Regions from separate parts of the Paenibacillus gansuensis genome, predicted to be linked through region 2. Evidence: riboswitches for the same ligand, from Rfam matches in the RefSeq annotation. Region 2 holds a riboswitch; each other region holds the start of a gene.
What was found. Region 2 has a riboswitch for cobalamin ahead of ACFSUF_RS01360 (ABC transporter substrate-binding protein). Riboswitches for the same ligand answer to the same signal wherever they lie in the genome.
Positions count from the first base shown of each region.

Region 1: it holds a riboswitch for cobalamin, as region 2 does, so the genes downstream of both, ACFSUF_RS00500 (ribonucleoside-diphosphate reductase subunit alpha) here and ACFSUF_RS01360 (ABC transporter substrate-binding protein) in region 2, are expected to answer to the same signal.
Region 3: it holds a riboswitch for cobalamin, as region 2 does, so the genes downstream of both, ACFSUF_RS24925 (cobalamin-binding protein) here and ACFSUF_RS01360 (ABC transporter substrate-binding protein) in region 2, are expected to answer to the same signal.

Region 1 is NZ_JBHUME010000002.1:66,466-69,743, reverse strand. Features, by position in the region: gene ACFSUF_RS00500 (ribonucleoside-diphosphate reductase subunit alpha) at 1-2,035, opposite strand, end outside; cobalamin riboswitch at 2,213-2,408, opposite strand; gene ACFSUF_RS00495 (DUF2203 domain-containing protein) at 2,548-2,949, shown strand.
Region 2 is NZ_JBHUME010000002.1:246,345-249,622, reverse strand. Features, by position in the region: gene ACFSUF_RS01370 (family 78 glycoside hydrolase catalytic domain) at 1-350, shown strand, start outside; gene ACFSUF_RS01365 (hypothetical protein) at 438-764, shown strand; cobalamin riboswitch at 844-1,051, shown strand; gene ACFSUF_RS01360 (ABC transporter substrate-binding protein) at 1,231-2,250, shown strand; gene ACFSUF_RS01355 (FecCD family ABC transporter permease) at 2,250-3,278, shown strand, end outside.
Region 3 is NZ_JBHUME010000020.1:66,042-69,319, forward strand. Features, by position in the region: gene ACFSUF_RS24920 (cobyrinate a,c-diamide synthase) at 1-772, opposite strand, end outside; gene ACFSUF_RS24925 (cobalamin-binding protein) at 762-1,580, opposite strand; cobalamin riboswitch at 1,710-1,904, opposite strand; gene ACFSUF_RS24930 (cache domain-containing sensor histidine kinase) at 2,099-3,278, shown strand, end outside.

The sequences.
Region 1 (3,278 bases), 180 kb from region 2:
TGCTCCAGCGCTGGTCGATCCGGTGAGCCTCCTTGTACAGCCAGAACGTGTCCGGCGTCAAGTTCGGCGCCGTTTGCGGAACGACCGCGTTCTTCTTCTCCTCGACGAAGAACTTGTTAAAGATCGGGTCGATGCCCGCCGTTGAGCCGGCGATCAGCGACGTCGATGCTGTCGGAGCAACAGCGAACATCCAAGCGTTGCGCACACCGTAACGCGCAACCTCCGCCTGCAGCTCCCGCCAAGCCTGGGAATCGTAACCGCGTCTTGTGAAATACTCGCCGGTCTGCCACTCGCTGCCTTCAAACACTTCATACGCACCTTTTTCCTTGGCTATCTCCATGGAGGCTTTGATCGCATAGTAGCTGATCCGCTCATACAGCTCGTCCGCCCGCTTCACATGCTCGTCGCTTTCCCAATGGATGCGCTCGTTTACCAGCCATTGGTGATATCCGCTGGTGCCCAGGCCGACAGCACGGTATTTCTTATTTGTGATTTCCGCCTGCGGTACAGGGTAATGGTTCAAGTCGATGACGTTATCCATCATCCGCATTTGGCAGCTGATTACCTTCTCCATGTCCTCGTCTGAATACACCCGGCCCAGATTGAGAGAGGACAGGTTGCAGACGACAAAATCACCAGCTTGTACTTTCGCCGTAATGACACCGTCCTCATGCGTTGTGGAGATGAACTCGGTTGCGCTCATATTCTGGCATATTTCCGTACACAAGTTAGAGCAGTAGATGATGCCCTTATGCTTGTTCGGGTTGGCGCGGTTCACCGTATCCCGGAAGAACAGGAAGGGGGTACCGGTTTCAAAGGCGCCGGCCAGAATCTTTTTCATCAGCTCAATCGCCGGAACCTCATCCCGCGACAATCGGGACTCGTTCACGCAAGCTTCATACTTGGCTTCCCATTCCTCGCCCCAATAATCTTCAATCGAGTACCCCATCACCGTACGCACTTCATGAGGATCAAATAAATACCAGGAGCCGCGCTCCCGCACCCGCTGCATGAACAGATCCGGAATACACACGCCCGGGAATATATCATGGGCCTTCATCCGGTCGTCGCCGTTGTTTGTTTTGACATTCAGGAAATCAAAAATATCCTTATGCCACACATCCAGATACACCGCCGCCGCACCCGAACGGACGCCAAGCTGGTCGACGGCTACCGCGGTATTGTTGAAGTTTTTGACCCAAGGGATCACACCGCCAGCCACGCCCTTAAATCCGCGGATATCGGAGCCCCGGCTGCGCACTTTGCCGATGTAGATGCCCATGCCGCCGCCATGCTTGGAGACTTGCGCAAAACTCTGGTCGGAGTGATAGATTCCCCACAGATTGTCCGGGACCGTGTCTATAAAACAGCTGGACAGCTGATGGAACGGCTTGCGCGCATTGGACAGGGTGGGGGTGGCTACGGTCATCTGAAGCTTGCTCAGCGCATCGTAGAATTTTTTGGCCCAGCCTAAACGGTCGGTCTCCTTCATGGCCAAATGCATGGCTACGCCCATAAACAGCTCCTGCGGCAGCTCCAGCACATCCCCTGTGAAGCTGCGGATCATATAACGGTCGGCAAGCGTTTTCAGCCCGATGTAATTAAACAGGTAATCCCGCTCAGGCACCAGGTATTCGCCCAGTTCGCGGATTTCCTCACGGGAGTAATGTTCCAGTATATATCGTCCATACAAGCCCTTGTCGGCTAGATAAGTGAGCAGAGAATAGAAGTCCCCATAGCCGAAATGCCCGTATTTGCGGTGGATTTGTGCCTCTTTGTAAAGATCGTATACCAGCAGCTTCGCGGCCACGAACTGCCAGTCCGGCTGATCTACCGATGTTTTCTCTACAGCTACTTGGGTTAAAGTACGTTGAATCTCTTTTGTTGAAATATGCTGGCGAAAATGCGGCAGCAGCGCCGTTTCCAGCTCTAGAGGATCGCAGTTTTCGTAGCCTTCGCAGGCAAAATCAATCACTTTTTTCAGCTTGGCGAATACCAATTCTTCCTTTTGACCGTTGCGTTTAACAATTTCCATGAATGCTTAAGCTCCTTTACTAGACGCGGAATTATAGAATACAAAAAGAGCAGAATCCCCGAAAGGATCCTGCCCGTTATTGAACAATGTCAGCTTAGCCCGGCCATGCACGTTTCATCCGAAACGACGCCATCAGCCGTCTATCATTCAAGCACGCTCCTATCTCCCGTAGGTTGTCGTTGTGCGTCAGAACAGGCAGGTCTCCTGGCTCCAGCATCACCGCTTGAACGCGCCTTCCCAGTCTATGAAAGACCAGTGGCAGCTTCCCGTTCAAACTCCGCTGTTACAGTGGCGGGACCGCATCGGCATTGAACCGATTTCCCTATTAAACTTCAGGCTTACGCCTTAAAGTACCTATTCCCACAATATGTAGTTGTCGTTTCCTAAAGATATATCAATATATAGTGCCTGTCAAGATCTGAAAGTTCATATATTCGTAGTTGGTAAAATAGCGCCGGATTTAGTACACTGTTTATATCGATCAACCGATGAGGCGGACGGGAGGTGGCAACGTGGCCAAGAAGTATTTCACACTGCAAGAAGCAAATGACCTGCTGCCCCTGATGAAGGCGGAATTGAAGCAGCTGCAGCAGATTAAGCAGGATTTTGAAGATAAATATGAAGAACTTGAGTTATATAAGAAAGTGTTTGCAGCCAAGCAGGTTTCCGATGATTCAGACTCTTTGTTCACCTTGGAATGCCAAATTGAATTTCTGCAGATTGAAGCGAGAACCCATTTGCAGAATTTTGAGAGGCACGGCGTAGAAGTAAAAGATATTGATATGGGACTTATTGATTTTCCTTCCATCCTAGGCGGCGAAGAAATCCTGCTCTGCTGGAAGCAGGGCGAGGAAAGAATCAGCCATTATCACGGGCTTCACGACGGCTATGCCGGGCGAAAGCGGATTGAATAGAACAAGAGAGCATGGAGACGAAGCTGCAGCCGGGATATAGAAACCGGGGCAGCTTTACGTTTACCCTTTTGAATACGATTTGTTCGTCGGCGGGCGGGGCTTGACATACGCTCGCCGAAGCCACTTTTGATTCTAACGAATCCTACAAGCCCTATTTGGCGAAAAACAGGGTGTTTCCCATTCTAACGAATCGTACCATCGTTATTTCCATGAAAATGCGCCTTTGGGGCAGGAAATGAGCCAAATAAGGTGTGTACGATTCGTTAGAATCCGGAAAGCTCGAGTTGAGCTGAAATAGCGTGTGTACGATTCGTTACACCGGCGGGCCC
Region 2 (3,278 bases):
ACCGGCCGGGTTATAAGCGTATTCTGTTGAAGCCGCAGCCTTCCGAGGAATTTGAGTATGCCTCAGCTGAGCTAGAGTCCATGTATGGCCCGATCCGCAGTTCCTGGCGGCGGGATTCCGAGTCGCTGACCATGGCGGTCGAAATTGAAATTCCCGCAAATACTACCGCTCAGGTAACGCTTCCCGAAGCTGCAGCGGACCGTGTCATGGAAGGCGGGACGCTTCTTAGCCAGACGGAGGGCATCAATTCCGTTAGACAGCTCGGCAGTGCGGTTGTGTTTGAGGCAGGCTCCGGAAAGTACAGTTTCTCGTACCCGCTGGCAGCCCGGCTGGCGGAGCAGACAGTGTAATAGGAATTCCTCGGGATTAGGGTCCTTTTGGCATAAGGTACGGTATGGTATGATAAAAGGCATCTGAAGCCAAGGTGAGTGAAAAGCATGAAGGAAGAGAAAGGCAGCGCATCGGATCTGCCGGCTGCCGCGCTGCAAGCGGAGAACGAGGCGCTCAGGGCGGAATGGGAACGGCTGCAGGCGGAGAACTCGGCGCTGAAAGCGGAGCGGGAGCAAGTAACGGCAGAGAATGCGGCGCTGCAAGCGATGGCCGAGCAAATAAAGGCTCATGTCGAGCAAGTAAATGCCGACAATAAGAGGCTTGTCCACGAGAAGGAAGCGCTGGAGCAGGAAACCGCCAGGCTCCGCCGGTCGCTGCGGAAACAAGCCGCCGCTTACGTCCCGACGCGATTATATGAAACATTGAGAGAGTAATTTTAGGCAGGGAAACAGGTTGCATTCGGCCTCATTCTCCTCTATAATTTGAGCAGATTGGTAGCTTGAGAGAATTGAATAACCAACTTTACCGTTAGGTGCCTAGTCGCTGCGATTTTCGCTAGAGACGGGTTAAAAGGGAAGCCGGTGAGATTCCGGCACGGTCGCGCCACTGTAATTAGGGGATTGCCTCACCGAAGCCACTGTCCATGACGCACATGGATGGGAAGGCGGGGGCGAATCAGAAACCCATAAGTCAGGAGACCTGCCTTGCGGTCTAGCAGACGAAGTCCTTCGCGAAAGAGGAATCGGCGCACCGGGATCGGCACCCTGACGGGGAGGCCGACTTGTATCCTTGTTTGCTGTACCCTCTGTCCATAATTGGGCAGGGGGTTTTTCGTTTATCGGGTTGTTTGAACGGACCAGGCTCCTATCTCACTAGAATTGCAAAGGGAGAGGGACACAGATGAAGAGAAGTTTGAAGTGGCACAAGTCTTCATGGCTTGCCATGGTTTTGCTGTTTGCGTTGGCGTTGACAGCGTGCGGTACGAACGGCGGCGGGAATGCAGCGGCGGGCAGTAACGCAGAAACGAAACAAGAGGGGAATGCGGCAGGGAATAACACGGCTGCCGGCAATGCGGCTGACAACGCCGGCGATGCCAAGACCGTTTATCCGCTAACGCTGAAAGACAGTACAGGTACGGACGTAACCTTCGATAAAGCGCCTGCGAAAATCGCTACCCTCGTACCGAGCGAAACGGAAGCCGTTTACGCCGTTGGCGCCGGGGACCGCATTGTAGGGGTTGATGATTACAGCGATTACCCGGAGGAAGCGAAAACAAAGCCGAAGCTGGGTGATATGAACATCAATCTGGAAGCGGTTGTTGCGGCGAAGCCGGATGTGGTGTTCGCACATTCGAGCATACAATCCAAGGTCATCGAGGAGCTTCGGGGGCTCAATGTAAAAGTGTTCGCTTCCGATCCCAAGTCGGTGGATGAAGTGATAGCGAAGATCGATACGGTTGGACAAATCCTGGATTTACAGGCAGGCGCCAAGCAGGTGACGGACCAGATGAAAGCGGAGAAACAGCAGGTCGTTGATGCCTTGAAAGGAACTCCGCTCAAAAAAGTGTACATGGAATTCTCCCCGGGATGGACCGTCGGCAGCGGGGAATACATGGACGAGCTGGTTACGCTGGCCGGGGGAGACAATGTAGGCAAGGCGAAAGCCGGCTGGTATGAAATTGACCCCGAGGCGATTATTAAAGCGAATCCGGAGGTCATTTTATACGCCAAAGATGATGAATATCTGAAGAATAGTATCTATGACGGGATTATAAAGCGTCCGGGATTTAAGGAAATTGGAGCCGTGAAGAACGGTCAGGTATTTCCGTTGGATAACAATATGATCAGCCGGGTAGGGCCGCGTTTAACGAAAGTGCTGCTGGATATGGCCAAGGCCATTCATCCGGACCTGGTGAAGTAATGAAGCGGAAGCTGATGTGGATTTTGGGAGGGGCGGGGGTGCTCCTCCTTTTATCCGTTATGGTAAGTTTGTCGCTTGGTGCCGCTCATGTGCCTTTGACGAAGGTTTGGAGTATTTTGCTGGATCAGGTTCCTTTGGCGGGGCGGCTGGTCTCAGTTCCGTCCGGAATGGAAGCGGAAAGCACCATTATTCTGGATGTGCGGTTAACGCGCGTTGTGCTGGCTATTTTGGTAGGGGCGGCATTGGCTCTGGCAGGGGCGGGATTTCAAGGCGTGCTGCGGAATCCGCTTGCAGATCCATACACTCTGGGTGTGGCAACGGGCGCTTCAGTCGGGGCGGCTTTCCTGATCTTGTTCGGATGGCAGACGGCGGCGGGGCAGTGGACGGTTCCGGCGGTAGCTTTTGCGACGGGAATGTTGACCTTGTTCGGGGTACTCCGTCTTGCTTCCCACGAGGGCAAAATGGAGTTGGAGACGCTGCTGCTGTCGGGAGTGGTGGTACAGGCATTTTTGGGCTCGGCCGTGTCGTTCATGGTGTCCCTCTCCAATAATGTGGTCAATGAGATCGTGTTCTGGATGATGGGCAGTCTGTCGAAAAGAGGCTGGGATTACTCCCTTGCCATGATCCCCTATCTTGTCATTGGAATTGTAGTGCTGCTCAGCTACAGCCGGAATTTGAACCTGTTTGCGCTTGGCGAGCGCCAGGCGGCTCATATGGGTGTCCATGTGCAGCGTACGAAGCTGGTGGTGCTGATCGTGTCGACCCTGCTTACGGCGGCGGCGGTTTCGGTGGCGGGCGTGGTCGGTTTTGTCGGATTGGTCGTGCCTCATCTGGTGCGGCTTTTGTTCGGTCCGGACTATCGGATTTTGATGCCGGTGTCTGCGGTGGTCGGAGGCATGTATGTGCTGTGGTCGGATACACTCGCCCGGCTCGTCCTGTCCCCTAAGGAGATCCCGCTGGGTGTGGTGACGGCTTTTATCGGGGCTCCGTTTTTTGCTTATTTGCTGCGGAAAAGAAAAATGGGGAGG
Region 3 (3,278 bases), on a different contig from region 2:
ATGCTTCGTCTTTGGCAACTGCAATTGTAACCTTGCGTTTAGCGGAGGGGCCTGGGAACAGCAAATGTTGGATTTCTATCGGGTTTACCGCCATAACGTTCTCTATTCCTTGCAAATCAAAAGTGTTGGATATCGTGTCTGCCAGCAGCTGAAAGAAGGGTGCTAATTCTCCCCTCTCAATGGAAGGAATAAGACCCAGATGCCGCTCCGGCATGAGTAATGTGCCATCCCTTTCTAAATATCCAAGCGCCGGTATTCCGCATTCTTGCTCGATGGCTGTTTTGATTAACCCATAGTGCCCTGCACCTCCAACCCGATTCGCAATGACACCAGCAATTTGCAATTCCGGATGGAAATGTTGAAACCCTTTTACAATTGCTGCAGCGCTTCTGGCAACGCCTTCGCAATCCACGACCAACAGGACGGGAGTTTCTGTAATCAAGGCAATCTCGGCAGAGCTGCCTTCATTGTTTTGCGGACTTTTCCCGTCAAACAATCCCATGACTCCTTCGATGATGGCTACATCTGCATCTTGGATCGCATTTTTGAAAATTTCCTTTACTGTGTGCGGTTGGCACATCCAGCTGTCCAAGTTCCGCGAACTCCTGCCGGTTACGGCCGAATGGTAAGTTGGATCTATATAGTCCGGACCGCATTTAAACCCTTGCACAGTATAGCCAAGGCGCTGGTAAGCCGCCATTAACCCGATGGTTACTGTTGTTTTGCCCGCCCCGCTCCCGGTTCCCGCTATAAGGATTCTTTTAGTCTGCATAGCGATTCTCCCATTTTGCCGAGTCATAGGCAGGAAAAACTTCCGGGTGCAAAATGGAAGCAAGCTTTTGCAAACCCAGGAAGAGGCGGGGAGACGGCCTGCAATAAAGCGGCTCTTCCATAACATGAATTTGATTCTGCTGCACTGCCTGCAATTTCGAACTGCCGGGACGCTGCCTGACGGTGTCCGGTTTCACCAGATGAGGCTGTATTCCTACCCAAGCGAGCAAGATATAATCCGGATTACGGGTAAGCACATCATCCCAATCCGTTTGTACACTGGCAGCGGTGTGGTCTTCATACACATTTCGTGCACCCGCAAGCTCGCTGATCTCCGTCAGCCAATTAGCTCCCCCTGGTGTGAACACCGGTTTTGGCCACCATTCCCAGTACAAAGTCGGACGGTCAGCTATGGTACTGCTTAACTCCGCATAGAAATCCAATGATTCCTTGTATTTGTGATAGGCAGTTTTTGCACGGACTAACGTATCTGTCGCCTCGCCGATCTGCAACATCGTTTGGCCGATGTCCCCCAGACTGTTGGGGTTCAAAACGATATGCGACAGGCCCCGCTCCTTCAAACCGGCAATGTTCTTTTCCATCCCCGGCACAGAAAGAGATGCAACAACCAGATCAGGACGAAGCGCTTCAAGCGCGTCCATATCAATATCCAAATCCGGGCCAAGTCTTGGAAGACGTTTGGTGTTTTCCGGCCAATCAGAATAGTTATCTACGCCAACCACGCTGTCTGACAAACCTAAGTATTCTAAAAGTTCCGTATTGCTAGGGCATAAGGATGCAATTCTCATAATTTTTGGCTCCTCTACTAATTCTACAACGAAAAAAACCTTTATCTCCCAAAAGGAAATAAAGGTACCGGTTTAGGAAAAAGGCGTTTCTCTTACCTAAATTGGGCCTCTCCTTTCCGCGAAGGATGTTGTTGGCTAAGCTGACAGGCAGGTTTCCTGGCTCTCGGGTTTACGATATACACCTCACCTTCCCATTCCTGGAGGAACAGTGGTTTCACGAGGTTTTCCCCAATTACAGTGGCGGGACCGCGCCGGATTCGCACCGGCTTCCCTTTTAACCTTACAGAAAGAATCCCATAAGGCACCTATCGGCTATGAAACTATGATGTTGTACGTTTCCTACAAGTATTATAGCTTAGGATAGGAAAAATGAAAATTAGACTGGCTCTTTTCTTAGACGGGTCTCGGATACCGGTAACACCGAGTAAGTATTGACTGTGCCTTCTTTTTTAATTGGGGCAGAGCGTTTATACTAAGGAAATGAAATCGCTTTACAGCAGAGAAAGAAGTGGCTTAATGTGAGGTTGAAAGATGTATACCGCAATTATTTTCAAAACAACCTGTTTACCAAAATAATTCTGCTATTCTCCGTGATCATTGTGATTACAACGATTGCGTTCTCCTACTTCACCTATTATTTCCTGTCCCAATCGATCATAAGAACGGAATTGGATAATCAGCAGAAAGCGATGGCCAGCGTAGACGGTTACTTGACGGAGAAGTACGTTGCCGTAAGGACAATGGTGAACGATATTTATACGGATGACGCGCTGGCGGCGGATATCACGTCTTTTTTGCGGCTGCCTTTTCAGGATTATGTAAAAAAGCGTCTCGACCAATATTATGAAGATCAAACTTATATGTCTTCATCGTCCGCCGCCGCACTGAAGTATTTCAAACGAAAAGCGGAGAGCGATCCGGATATTTCGGACTTGATCGTCTACAGCGCTGAGCAGCAGTTTCTATATAGGTATCGTCCGATGACTTTAGCCAAGCTGATTCCCACGAACGCATCCCGGTCGTTTGTTCCGGACATCATGGCTTCGGAGAGCGGCCCCGTCTCGGTACCTAACGTATGGATCCGCAAAGCGATCGAACAATATGATCCGAGGCTGTACTCCATCCGGGTTCCGATCAACGACAAGGTAACGCTGCAGAATACAGGCCAGCTTCAAGTTTACATGAATTCGGACGGTATCCTTAGGTCGCTTGCTCAAGAGAAGGAACTAAAAGGCTCAATCGTTGTACTTGATGCTGCGGGCAATGTAATATTTGATTCCGGGGGGCGGTATTACGGGCAGGTTTATCCTTATAAAGATAAGGTAATGAATGCCGGCGGGACGGTCATGCTCGATAAGGAAGCGTATGTCAATACACTGGCAAAGAACGAGGCGGGCTATACCGTAGTTGCCATTTCGCCGAAGGAAGCGCTGGCCGAAGTGAATACCGGTCTGAAAGAAAAAATAACGGCTATTGCGGCGGTTTGCATCTTGTTTGCGATTCTGCTGCCGACGTTGTTTATCGTGAGCTATGCAAAACGGACGAATCAATTGATCCGTCTCATGAAGAAAGTACAGAGCGGTATTATGAATGAGCGGATCGAGGACCCGAGGGAAGATGAGTTAGGACAAATCGCGCGGAGCTTCGATAACATGCTGGATGAATTGACCCGGTATATCGACAGGGTCTATAAAACCG